DNA from 3 places in the Mesorhizobium sp. USDA 4132 genome. Region 3 is predicted to be linked to each of the others. Evidence: riboswitches for the same ligand, from Rfam matches in the RefSeq annotation. Region 3 holds a riboswitch; each other region holds the start of a gene.
What was found. Region 3 has a riboswitch for glycine ahead of gcvT (glycine cleavage system aminomethyltransferase GcvT). Riboswitches for the same ligand answer to the same signal wherever they lie in the genome.

Region 1 (3,995 bases), on a different contig from region 3:
GATCGAGGCATGGTGGAGGCTATCCGAAGTAATGGCATCCTCGGCCTCCAGCAGGGGCTCGAATACCCCGCCACTGGCATCGAAACAGGCTGCGAACAGGATGGCATCGTCCTTGCCGAGATATCGGGCAATCGCATGCTCCAGTTCCCGGTGTAGTGTCTGCGTTCCAAAGATGAAACGCACCGAGGCCATGCCGAAACCGAATTCCTCCAATCCTCGCTTGCAGCGGCTATGATGTCGGGGTGGTTTGCCAGTCCGAGATAGTTGTTGGCGCAAAGATTGACGACCTCGCGGTTCTCCTTCTTGCCGGAGATCGATATCTTGCCGTCTCGCTGGCTGGTGACGAGACGTTCGTGCTTATAAAGGCCATCGGCTCAATCTGAGCCAGTAGCGCGCTCAGATGAGCTTCTAGTTTCCTAGCCATGTAAATGCTTATCCGTGATATAGGATAATTCCTATAGGAATTATCAAGTGAGCGCATCTGTCAGTATTTGTCATCTGAAAACGAACTTCAGGCTACTTGGTCGGAACCCAGAACGAGCCCTGTAACCATTTCCGCGGTGACAGCTGACAGCGTCCACCCGAGATGCCCATGACCTGTATTGTAGAAGACACCGGGCTTTCGGCCGGCGCGAACGCGCGGCATCATATCCGGCATCATCGGACGCAGGCCGGCCCAGGGAACGCATTGCCGTGTGCTCATCGCCGGGAAGTGCTTGCGGCACCAGGCGACGAGTGGCTCTATACGGGCGTCGCGAATATCACGTCCCGCACCGTTGAATTCGGCAGTTCCAGCTACGCGGAACCGGCTTTCTCCCAGCCGGCTGGTGACGATTTTCGCATCGTCGTCGAGAAGGCTTACCCAAGGCGCCGCAGCCTGATCGTGCTGCTCCGTCAGATTGACCGTGATCGAATATCCCTTGACCGGATAGACATTGATCCTGTCACCCAGCTGCGCGGCCAGCCGTCTGGAATGAACCCCGCCGCAGATGACGATCTTGTCAAAGCTTTCAACAGCGCTCTCAGCCCTGTCCTGCCCTGCCTGGAACTGACCGAAACCAATCCTGATTTCACTGGCAAGCACGTCGATATCGGAGACGTCGCATCCGAACATCTGCCGTACACCCAGCCGTCGGCAGGCAGAAGCCAATCCGTTCGTAAACTTGTGAATGTCACCGGTGAAATCGCTTTCGGTATAAAAGCCGCCGTAGAAATTGCCTTGTAGGGTCGGCTCGATCGATCGGATTTCATCCGATGTGACGGCCCGCCTTGTCAGGCCCGCTTGATCAAGAATCTGCGTCACCTTGGCCGCGTGCTCAAACCCTTTTTTCGACCTGTAGAAATGCAGAATGCCTCTGGTTTGGCAATCATACGCAATGTCTTCGTCAGCCGCCATCTGGATGAGATGGCGGCGAGCCTCGATGGCGAGCCTCGCTGTCGCTTCGGTATTCGAACTATATTTTGGAATGGCGGTTAGAAACTCTGCCATCCAGGACAACTTGTGCCATGAAGGCTTGGGATTGACGAGCAATGGCGCACCCGGCGTGAACATCCATTTGATCCCCTTGAGGATCGTGGTCCAACTGTTCCAGACTTCGGCGTTCGACGCGGAAAGCTGCCCGCCGTTGGCGAAGCTGGTTTCCATGGCCGCATATGGGTGCTTGTCGAAAAGCGTGACTTGAAGCCCGGATTTTGCAAGCTTGTAAGCGGTGGTGACGCCAGTGATACCCGCGCCGATCACGGCGACGCGATCTTTCCGTAGAGGCATTAGAACAACAACCGCCTTCGCGGCTCTCCCGTGCCCCCTCTGTCATTGACCTGAGAGTTTCACAGCCTGACTGGAATTAGTCTGACTGCTTACACCGTCGGTGGAAGCGAATGCTTCTCTTTCCAGAGTTCAGTATTTGTTGCGCGGTCCGTTTGCCTGAGAGTTTCCGGGGCGGTTGCTCCTTCGGCGAGGCTCTTTGACCTTCCTCTCTCCCGCGTTCTTACACTATCATGTGCAAACGCTCGTAACGCAAGCGCAAAAATTCCACAAACGGGAAAATTCCTTTATACAGGACATGATGGAAGCTGATAGAGAGTGGCTCAAAGGAAAATGGTTCAGCGTACATGGAAAATTGGACCGATAGTTCAAAAGGAGCGCAAGCGCCGCAAGCTGACATTGGAGTAATTTGCCACCCGCTCCGGCGTATCGAAGTCAATGCTCAGCCAGATCGAGCGCGGAGAGGCCAATCCGACATTTGTCGTGGTCTGGAGCCTCACGCAAGCGCTCGAAATAGATTTCTCGGAATTGATCGGCGGGAGCAGTGCGGCGACAGGCGCAAATGACATTGAGGTGATATCAGCGGAGCATACTCCGGAGATACGCAGCGCAGATGGACTATGCCGTCTAAAGATCCTTAGTTCGCCGCGTCTGGCCGGTCAGTCAGAGTGGTATAGCGTCGAGATCGAACAGGGCGGCAAACTCGCCAGTGAACCGCACGCACCAGGCACGTCTGAATACTTCACCGCCATCACCGATGGATTAGGAGTCGAAAGTGGCGAGAGCCGGGTTTGCCTGAAAGCTGGTGAAACGGCGCGTTATCCGGCCGATGTCAATCATCACATTTCAAACATCGGCAACAGGGCCGCGCGAGGGTTCCTTGTCGTTTTGTATCGATGAGTTTTTGAATTCCACGGCAGCGCGTCTGGTCCAGACGGCGAGTTCGGGTCTGCTATCGAACGAACCTTATATGTGGCGTCAGTCTCTGTAGGTCGCCGAAAAACAATGTCCTGATCAACGAGGACGTTGAATTGATAGCCCGGCCGGATCTCCAACGTTGGCTGCACGTCCATATTCCGCTGTATCGTGCGGTCGGCTACTCGCCCAAAGGTCTCGGCGAAATTGCGCCTTGCCGCATCGGATGCTGTATCCTGCGTGGGAAGCGTTGAGCTCTGGCACCGCCATGTCGATGCCCGTCCCGATCAGTGCGCTCATGACAGACGAGCCGAAGGTTTTGAGATAGTGGTTGTTCACTTTGTTCCCGAACCCACCATATCCTTGCGCATCCGTGCCGGCCATGCCGCCGATCTGCAATGTCGAGCCGTTTGGAAAGATGATATCGGACCAGACGACAAGAACCCGGCTCTGGCCAAAGGAAACCTTGCTGTCGTAGCGACCGAACAGTTTCGTGCCCTGCGGGATCAGCAGGCGATGGCCTGTCGCGCAGTCGTACACATTCCGGCTGACCTGCGCAGTGATACGCCCGTGGAGGTCGGAAGTGATGCCTGTTATCAATGTCGCCGGAATAACCGTGCCTCGTTTCAGCTCGTACAGGGACTGCTGCGGCACGACGGTGTTCGACAGATAGCCGAGATCCTTGAGGTCGGCATTGAAGAAGTCTTCCTTGGAGCTCTGTCCGTTCGGATCGACATTCTGCCCACCAAGACCGGCGCGCAAGGCGGCGGTGTAAAGATCGGAGGCGTTTCCGTTCGCGGCGGCTGTCGTCGTCCGAGCTCCGGCGCTCTCGTCCTCTTTTTCGACCGCGATTCCAGCTTGCCGCGATCGATGGCGAGAGGCGCATCATAGGCGGAATCCCGCGCCTGCATGCGGGCCATACGCTGACGCTGCTGCTCGCGCAGAACCTGTTCCTGTTGCTCACGGGCGAGACGCGCCCGCCACACCTCCTCCGGCTCCAGTTCAGATCCCCGTCGTTCCGGCCTCTGCTCAGGCAGCTGTGTGAAGGGATTAGCCACCTTCTCTTCGGCCTTTTTGGTCTCGACCGGCGTCGGTTGAAGCCGGATTGCCCGAACTCAACCCTCTCTTTTTCCCTGGACTGTTTTGAAGGAAACCCGGCCGGCAGCCGCGCTCACGCCACGCTTTCCGAAATATCGTCATCGTCTCTCGCCATCCATCGACATCGAGCCATTCCACGAGCTGCAGAAAGCGTGCGGGGAAGGCCGAGGCGAGTGCTGCCTGTACCTGCTGAAAGGCTCGTAGCCGCTTTTTTGAT
Region 2 (3,995 bases), on a different contig from region 3:
CGCGCTCCGACGTGACGAGCAACGGCGGCGCTCATGATGCCGATCGGTCCCGCACCCGTAATCAGGACATCTTCGCCGACAAGGTCGAAGGAGAGTGCCGTGTGGACAGCGTTGCCGAGCGGGTCGAGGATCGCGCCAACATCGTCATCGATTGCGTCAGGAAGCGGCACGACGTTGAAAGCCGGCAGTCGGAGATATTCGGCAAAAGCACCCGGTATATTGACGCCTATTCCCTTTGTCTCAGGATCGAGATGGAACCGTCCCCCGCGCGCGGCCCGACTGTTGAGACCGATAACGTGGCCTTCGCCCGAAACTCTCTGCCCGATGACGAGGTTGCGTACATTGGCACCGACTTCCACGATCACGCCAGAATATTCATGCCCCACCACCATTGGCACGGGTACGGTTCGCTGCGCCCACTCATCCCACGCATAGATATGGATATCTGTGCCGCAAATCCCCGTCTTGTTGATCTTAATCAGGACGTCATCTGGACCAATCGAAGGGATCGGGCGATCATCAAGCCAGAGGCCGGGTTGCGCTTCCGCTTTAACAAGAGCTCTCATGAAAACACCTCTGTTCAACATCAAATGACGCCCAACGACTTGCCCGCGTCGATGAAAGCATCGATCGCGAACTCGACGTCTTGTTCGGTCAGCGCCGCAGACATCTGGGTTCTGATTCGCGCCTTGCCCTGGGGTACCACCGGATAGAAGAACCCGGCCACATAGACCCCACGTTCATCGAGCGCCTGGGCCATATCCTGAGCCAGGCGCGCCTCATGCAGCATGACCGGAATGATCGGGGTCTGCCCGGGCAGCAGGTCGAACCCCGCCTTTTGCATGCCTGCCCGGAAGCGCCCGGCATGGGAGGCGAGTATCTGCCGGCGGTCGTCCGCTTTCTCAGCGATCTCGATCGCCTTCAACGATCCGGCTGCAACGGCTGGAGCGAGGCTATTGGAGAAGAGGTAAGGTCGTGACCTCTGGCGCAGGAGATCGACGATCGGCTGGGACGCCGCGACAAACCCGCCCATGGCACCACCAAGACTTTTCCCGAGTGTCCCGGTCACGATATCGACCCGTTGGTTGACGCCTGTCAGGGCTGGCGTACCTCGGCCGGCATCGCCGAGATGCCCTGTGGCATGGCAGTCATCGGCCATCACCAGCGCATTATAGCGCTCGGCGAGATCGCAGATGGCGACCAAGTCGGCCACATATCCATCCATCGAAAACACGCCGTCAGTCGCGATCAGCTTGAAACGAGCACCTTCCCGGTTGGCCTCCTTAAGCCGATCTTCCAGTTCATTCATGTTTCCATTTGCGAACCGGTAGCGCCTAGCCTTGCAAAGGCGCACTCCGTCGATAATCGAAGCATGATTGAGGCTGTCGGAGATGATGGCATCTTCGGCTTCCAGCAATGGTTCGAACACACCTCCATTGGCGTCGAAGCAGGCTGCAAACAGAATTGCGTCGTCCTTTCCAAGATACCGGGCAATTGTCTGCTCAAGCTCCCTATGGAGTGTTTGCGTGCCGCATATGAAACGGACCGAGGCCATGCCGAATCCGAACTCATCAAGCGCCTTTTTGGCGGCGTCAATAATCTCCGGATTGTTCGCCAGCCCAAGATAATTGTTGGCGCAAAGATTGATAACTTCGCGTTTCTGGTGCGTGCCGCCAATCGATATTCTCCCGTCTTGCTGACTGGTGATGACACGTTCGCGTTTATAGACGCCATCGGCCTCGATCTGAGCCAAAACGTTGTGCAGATGAACGTCGAATTTCTTAGCCATGGGAATATTCCTTCCAATATACAGGTTTATTCCGGCATCCTGGAATTTGCAAGCTATCGCATCACCGAAAATGCGTCCCGAGCGAAATTCTCAGGCTATTTGATCGGAATGCGGAACCAGTTTGGTTAGCCGCATAAGGATGCTTGTCGAAAAGCGTCACCTGAAGGCCTGATTTTGGTATGTTTATAAGCACCGGTGACACCAGTGATTCCACCGCCGACCACGGCAATACGATCTTTCCGTAAAGGCATAGTACAATAACCGCTTTCGCGATGATCCCTTGCCCCTCTGTCATTAACCTGAGCGCTCCACCGGTCGACCGGAATTGATCCTGACTGCTTACAACGTCGGTAGGAGCGATTGCTTCTCTTTTCAGAGTTTCAGAATTCGTATTGCGGTCCGCTTGCCTGAGAGTTTCCGGGGCAAATGCTCCTTCGGCGAGGTTCTTTTGACTACCTCTTTCCCGCATTTTTGCGTTACTATGCCTACGCTTGAGTGCGCGCAACTGAAAAAAGTAGATAAAGTGGAACAATCCTATATAGAGGAATAGAGAAGGTATTTTTAACATGGTCCAAAAGAGAATGGCTCACCGCACTCCGAAAATCGGGCCTCTCGTTCAAAAGGAACGCAAGCGCCGTAAGCTGACCCTGGAGCAACTTGCCACTCGTTCAGGCGTGTCGAAATCCATGCTCAGCCAGATCGAGCGCGGAGAGGCCAATCCTACATTTGCCGTGGTGTGGAGCCTCACACAGTCGCTCGAGATTGATTTCTCCGACCTAATTGGCGGTAGTAGTGCGGCGACAAACTCCGGGGAGATCGAAGTGATGTCCGCTGGGCATACACCTGAAATACGGAGTGCAGATAACCTTTGCCGGTTGAAGATCTTGAGTGCGCCGCGCCTCGCCGGTCAGTCCGAATGGTACAGTGTTGATATCGAGCCCGGTGGAAAGCTGGATAGCGCGCCGCATGCCCCAGGAACGTCCGAGCATTTCACCGCCATTACCGATGGCTTCGAGGTCAGAAGCGGTGAGAGCCATGTTCGCCTCGCTGCAGGCGAGACGGCGCGTTACGCGGGTGATGTCCATCACCATATTTCGAACATCGGCGATGAGGTAGCTTGTGGCTTTCTCATTGTGCTCTATCGGTAAGCGATCCTGCCACCTGCGGATCACACCATCAAACTCGAACCGATTCTCAAGGGCGGTGGTGCCGGCCTGATGCGTCCAGATGGATTCGACGATGTCGTCCCATGCCGAAATGAGTCTCGTACCACGCGGCGCGCGTATTCGCCCGCGAAGAAGCAGCCCCCAACGACCATGCGCACTTTCGTGTTTTCACGCCAAACTGGCCCCTTGAACATCAAAACTCTCCGAAAACAGTCAAAGGGTTCTTTGCGATACTGTCGGCAACCAGACGCTGCAACAGAACCCATCATTCAGCTCGCATCACAAACACGCTTTTGGGGTTTATCGAAACATCAACGTCCTGGCCGCGCGACGGCGGGGAGGACAGCGGCGTGTTAAAGGTGTCAATCGTAATTGCCTCATTGCCAACTGTCAATGTGGCGGCGAAGTTGAAATGTCCGCCGTTGTGCAAAGTTAAAATGTCACTCTGAGCGCGGTGTCAGCCATTTAGAAATGCGACACTCGACATGGAGAATCTACGCCAAGTGCAACATACGCGATTGGAGGGTAGGGGATCAGCCTGTTTCACGCAAATGGGCGATGAACACTTCGGCCGGTGTTTTGTATCCGAGGCATTTGCGTGGCTGCGCATTCAGGTGATGGCCGAGGTCGACGAGCTGTTGCTGTGTGATGTTGGATAGGTCGGTGTTACCAGGCAGGAAGCGGCGGATCCGCTTGTTGGCGTTCTCGACAGCACCTTTCTGCCAGGGTGAGTTCGGGTCGCAGAACCAGCTCTTGGCGCCGATCCCGTCTTCCAAAGCCCGGAAGCCGGCAAACTCGGTACCGCGGTCGAAGGTAAAGCTGCGACGGGCAAAAGACGGCAGCGGCGAGAACGCATTGATGATCTTGTCCATGATCGGCCGCGAGTGGCGGCTGCGGTTCTTGATCAACACGGTGTAGCGGCTCTTGCGCTCGACGAGCGAAGTGATGTTGGCCTCGCCAAGCTCGCGTTTGAAGATCAGCAGATCGCCTTCCCAATGGCCGAACTCGGACCGATCATCAACAAAATCAGGCCGTTGCGA
Region 3 (3,995 bases):
GGAGTAGGCTGCCGGTCCTCTTCCACTGATGGATACCCTGCCCGCCCATGACCGACGACATCCGCCTCGCAATCATCGTCAACCCCGCCCTGCCGCTCGGCCTCGTCGCCAACACGGTCGGCGCCATCTCGGTCGGCCTCGGTGCGCGCATGCCGGCACTTGCCGCCCGCCGGCTGACCGATCGCGAAAACCGGACGATCGATATCAGTTCCGCCCTGCCGGTGCCGATCCTGCAGGCGCAGGCAGAGACGATCCGCTCTTTGATGCTGAAGGCGCTGTTGCCGCTGCAGGACCACGCGATCGTCCCCTTTCCGGCTTTCGCCAGATCGCTGCACGACTACCGCGACTACGAGGCGGCCTTCCCCGATCGCGATCTTGCGGAGGAAGAGATCGACGGCCTTGGCCTCGCCGGACCTTCGAAATGGATAAAGTCGTTGACCGGTAGCCTCAAACTGCTTCGCTAGGAACGAAGAGCCCGCTCCCAAGAGCGGGCTCCATCGAATTCACTTGTGCTCGTGGCCGGCCGGTCCCGCCGCCTCGACCGGCAGCGTGATATCCACCTTGCCGGTCTTCTCGAAGGTCAGTGTTACCGGCACCTTGCCGCCCTGCTTGAAGGGTTCCTTGACCTTGATGAACATCAGGTGCAGTCCGCCGGGCGTCAGCTCGACGGTCTTGCCCGCGGGGATGGCTATGCCGGTATCGAGCTTGCGCATTTTCATTACCTCGCCCTGCATCGCCATCTCGTGCATCTCCACGGTGCCCGCGACCGGCGACGAGACCGACGTCAGCATGTCGTCGGATTTGCCGTTATTCTTGATGGTGAAATAACCGCCGCCGACCGGCTGGCCGGGCAGCATCGCCTTGGTGAAGGCGCCCGTAACTTCCAGGTCGCCGACCTTGGTGGGCGCGTCCTGAGCGGCCGTAGCTCCCGCAATAATAATGCCGGTCGCCGCGAAAATGCTGACGAAAACGAGTTTGGTGAAAGTCTTCATGGAATATCCCCATACGGTGACGGCATCTGTGCCGGTCGGCCGCGATTGATCTGAGAGCGTTAAAGGATCAGATCGAGATCGGCGGAGCACGGGATTTGGGCCGGGCCACGGCGGTCGTACCGAGCAGTTCGGAAAACTGGCGCAGGGGATTGGCAAGCGACGCGCGCGCTGCCGTAAGTAAGGCTTCATCCTCCGGCGGCGGCAGGATGACCGAGGCGGAGAGCAGGCAGACTTCGCAGAGCGGTTTTGCCGCTGGCATCCGATGGCCGTGGTCGCCATCGGAACAGATATCGGCAAATGTGCCGTCCGGCAGCCGATAGGCTTCGCTGTAGGAATCGAGCGGCGCGGAAGCCTGCACGGGCTGATGGGCAAACCCCAGCAAAAGCAGCAGCATCGCGCAGAAAATGCGCGTTGAGGTCGCCGCCATGTCCAGTCTTGCCGTCATCGTTTCGCCTGTTCGAGTGATGCGGGAATAATCCAAATCACGATAAAGCGCAAAAGCCCTTTTGTCGCGTGATACAGAACCCATTTCACCCCGCATTGCATTAGATCAAATCGCGTTTGCTGCGTTGCGACAAAAATAGTGTTCGGTGCGACATGCAGGGCTTGCCAAATGGCGATCGAGGCCGATAATACCACCCAGACTCGCTGGGAGAAGCCGCTTCAATGCGGTGCCGAAGGAGCAACCGCCCCGGAAACTCTCAGGCAAAAGGACCAGCAGTCGACCGACAGGAACTCTGGAGAGAGGCCCGAAGAGGGCCCGCCGAAGGGATAACAATCTCAGGCGACAAGGACAGAGGGGGCTCATAAACCGGTGCGTCATTGCGCCTGAATCTGAGCCGGCGCTTGAAATGCGCCAACCCTGGAGGCGTCCTTGGACGATCAGACCGTTCTCAAGACAACCCCGCTTCACGCCCTCCATCTGTCGCTCGGCGCCAGGATGGTGCCCTTTGCCGGCTACGACATGCCAGTGCAATATCCGGCCGGCGTGTTGAAGGAACATCTGCAAACGCGCACCGCCGCCGGCCTTTTCGACGTTTCCCACATGGGTCAGGTCGTCATCCGTGCGAAATCCGGCGCTTATGAGGATGCGGCACTTGCGCTCGAAAGCCTGGTGCCGGTCGATATTCTCGGCCTGAAACCCGGTCGCCAGCGCTACGGCTTCTTCACCGACGACAACGGCTGCATCCTTGACGACCTGATGATCACCAATCGCGGCGATCACCTGTTTGTCGTCGTCAACGCCTCCTGCAAGGAGGCTGATCTCGCCCATCTGCGGGCGCATCTTTCCAGTTGCGACGTCGAACTCCTCGAAGACCGCGGGCTCCTTGCCCTCCAGGGACCACGCGCCGAAGCGGTTCTGGCTGCTCTCTGGCCGGATGTCACCTCCATGAAGTTCATGGACGTCCGCGACGCGTCTCTGCACGATGTCGACTGTATCGTCTCCCGCTCAGGTTATTCCGGCGAGGACGGGTTCGAGATTTCGGTTCCGGCAGACCAGGCCGAGCAGATCGCCAAGGCGCTGCTCGAAGACCTGCACTGCCAGCCGATCGGCCTCGGCGCCCGCGATTCGCTGCGGCTTGAAGCCGGCCTCTGCCTCTATGGCAACGACATCGACACGACCACCACCCCGATTGAGGCTGCGCTCGAATGGGCGATCCAGAAGCCCCGCCGGACCGGAGGCGTCCGCGCCGGCGGTTTTCCGGGCGCCGACCGCATCCTCGACGAACTGGCGAACGGCACCTCCCGCCGCCGCGTCGGCCTGAAGCCGGAGGGCAAGGCGCCCATCCGCGCCCATGCAAAACTTTACGCCGACGCCGAGGGCCAGACCGAACTCGGCGAAGTCACCTCCGGCACATTCGGCCCCTCGGTCGAAGGCCCCGTCGCCATGGGCTACGTGCCGACCCGCTTTGCCGAACCCGGCTGCCAGATTTTTGCGGAGGTGCGCGGCAAATATCTGCCCGTCACGGTCGCCGCCCTTCCCTTCGTCACCCCCACCTATAAACGATAATCCTCCGGAGAGAACCATGTTGAAATTCACCGCCGAACACGAATGGCTGAAGCTCGAAGACGGTGTCGCAACCGTCGGCATCACCTCTCACGCTGCCGAACAGCTTGGCGACCTCGTTTTCGTGGAACTGCCGGAAGTCGGCGCCATACTCACCAAGGACGGCAATGCCGCGACCGTCGAGAGCGTCAAGGCCGCCTCCGACGTCTATTGTCCGCTGGATGGCGAAGTCACCGAGGTCAACCACGCGATCGTCGACGATCCCTCGATCGTCAATTCCGATCCTCAAGGAGCAGGCTGGTTCTTCAAGCTGAAGCTCAAGACCGCCTCCGACGCCGACGCGCTGCTCGACGAGGCCGCCTACCAGGAACTGATCGCATGACCACCGACAGCACCGATTTCCATTTCACCGACTACCAGCCCTACGACTTCGCCAACCGCCGCCATATCGGTCCCTCGCCCGCCGAGATGGCCGAGATGTTGAAAATCGTCGGCTACAAAAGCCTTGACGCCCTGATCGACGCCACCGTGCCATCCTCGATCCGCCAGACGACCCCGCTCGCCTGGGGTCCGGCGCTGACCGAACGCGAGGCGCTCGACAAGCTGCGCGATACGGCGAACCGCAACAAGGCGCTCGTCTCCTTGATCGGCCAGGGTTATTACGGCACGATCACTCCGCCGGTCATCCAACGCAACATCCTTGAAAACCCCGCCTGGTACACCGCCTACACGCCCTACCAGCCGGAAATTTCGCAAGGCCGCCTCGAAGCGCTCCTCAATTTCCAGACGATGATCTGCGACCTGACCGGCCTTGACGTCGCCAATGCCTCGCTGCTCGACGAGGCGACCGCCGCCGCCGAAGCCATGGCGCTCTGCCAGCGCCAGGCCAAATCCAAGGCGACGGCCTTCTTCGTCGATGCCGCCTGCCATCCGCAGACGATCGCGCTGATCGAAACCCGCGCCGCCCCGCTCGGCTGGAGCGTTATCATCGGCGA

Region 1: another riboswitch for glycine. It lies ahead of ACZ9IU_RS27375 (D-amino acid dehydrogenase); the one in region 3 lies ahead of gcvT (glycine cleavage system aminomethyltransferase GcvT).
Region 2: another riboswitch for glycine. It lies ahead of ACZ9IU_RS27395 (glycine C-acetyltransferase); the one in region 3 lies ahead of gcvT (glycine cleavage system aminomethyltransferase GcvT).

Annotation. Positions count from the first base shown of each region.
Region 1 is NZ_JBWCCP010000002.1:987,757-991,751, reverse strand. It holds partial or broken gene ACZ9IU_RS27380 (aminotransferase class I/II-fold pyridoxal phosphate-dependent enzyme) at 1-368, opposite strand, end outside; gene ACZ9IU_RS27375 (D-amino acid dehydrogenase) at 512-1,768, opposite strand; glycine riboswitch at 1,903-1,993, opposite strand; partial or broken gene ACZ9IU_RS27370 (helix-turn-helix domain-containing protein) at 2,186-2,665, shown strand; partial or broken gene trbI (IncP-type conjugal transfer protein TrbI) at 2,764-3,777, opposite strand.
Region 2 is NZ_JBWCCP010000002.1:994,207-998,201, forward strand. It holds gene tdh (L-threonine 3-dehydrogenase) at 1-566, opposite strand, end outside; gene ACZ9IU_RS27395 (glycine C-acetyltransferase) at 587-1,789, opposite strand; glycine riboswitch at 2,175-2,265, opposite strand; gene ACZ9IU_RS27400 (helix-turn-helix domain-containing protein) at 2,356-2,937, shown strand; gene ACZ9IU_RS27405 (IS30 family transposase) at 3,489-3,995, opposite strand, start outside.
Region 3 is NZ_JBWCCP010000001.1:2,280,967-2,284,961, forward strand. It holds gene ACZ9IU_RS11795 (DUF2000 domain-containing protein) at 48-464, shown strand; gene ACZ9IU_RS11800 (copper chaperone PCu(A)C) at 504-992, opposite strand; gene ACZ9IU_RS11805 (hypothetical protein) at 1,060-1,437, opposite strand; glycine riboswitch at 1,632-1,719, shown strand; glycine riboswitch at 1,720-1,799, shown strand; gene gcvT (glycine cleavage system aminomethyltransferase GcvT) at 1,867-3,003, shown strand; gene gcvH (glycine cleavage system protein GcvH) at 3,020-3,382, shown strand; gene gcvP (aminomethyl-transferring glycine dehydrogenase) at 3,379-3,995, shown strand, end outside.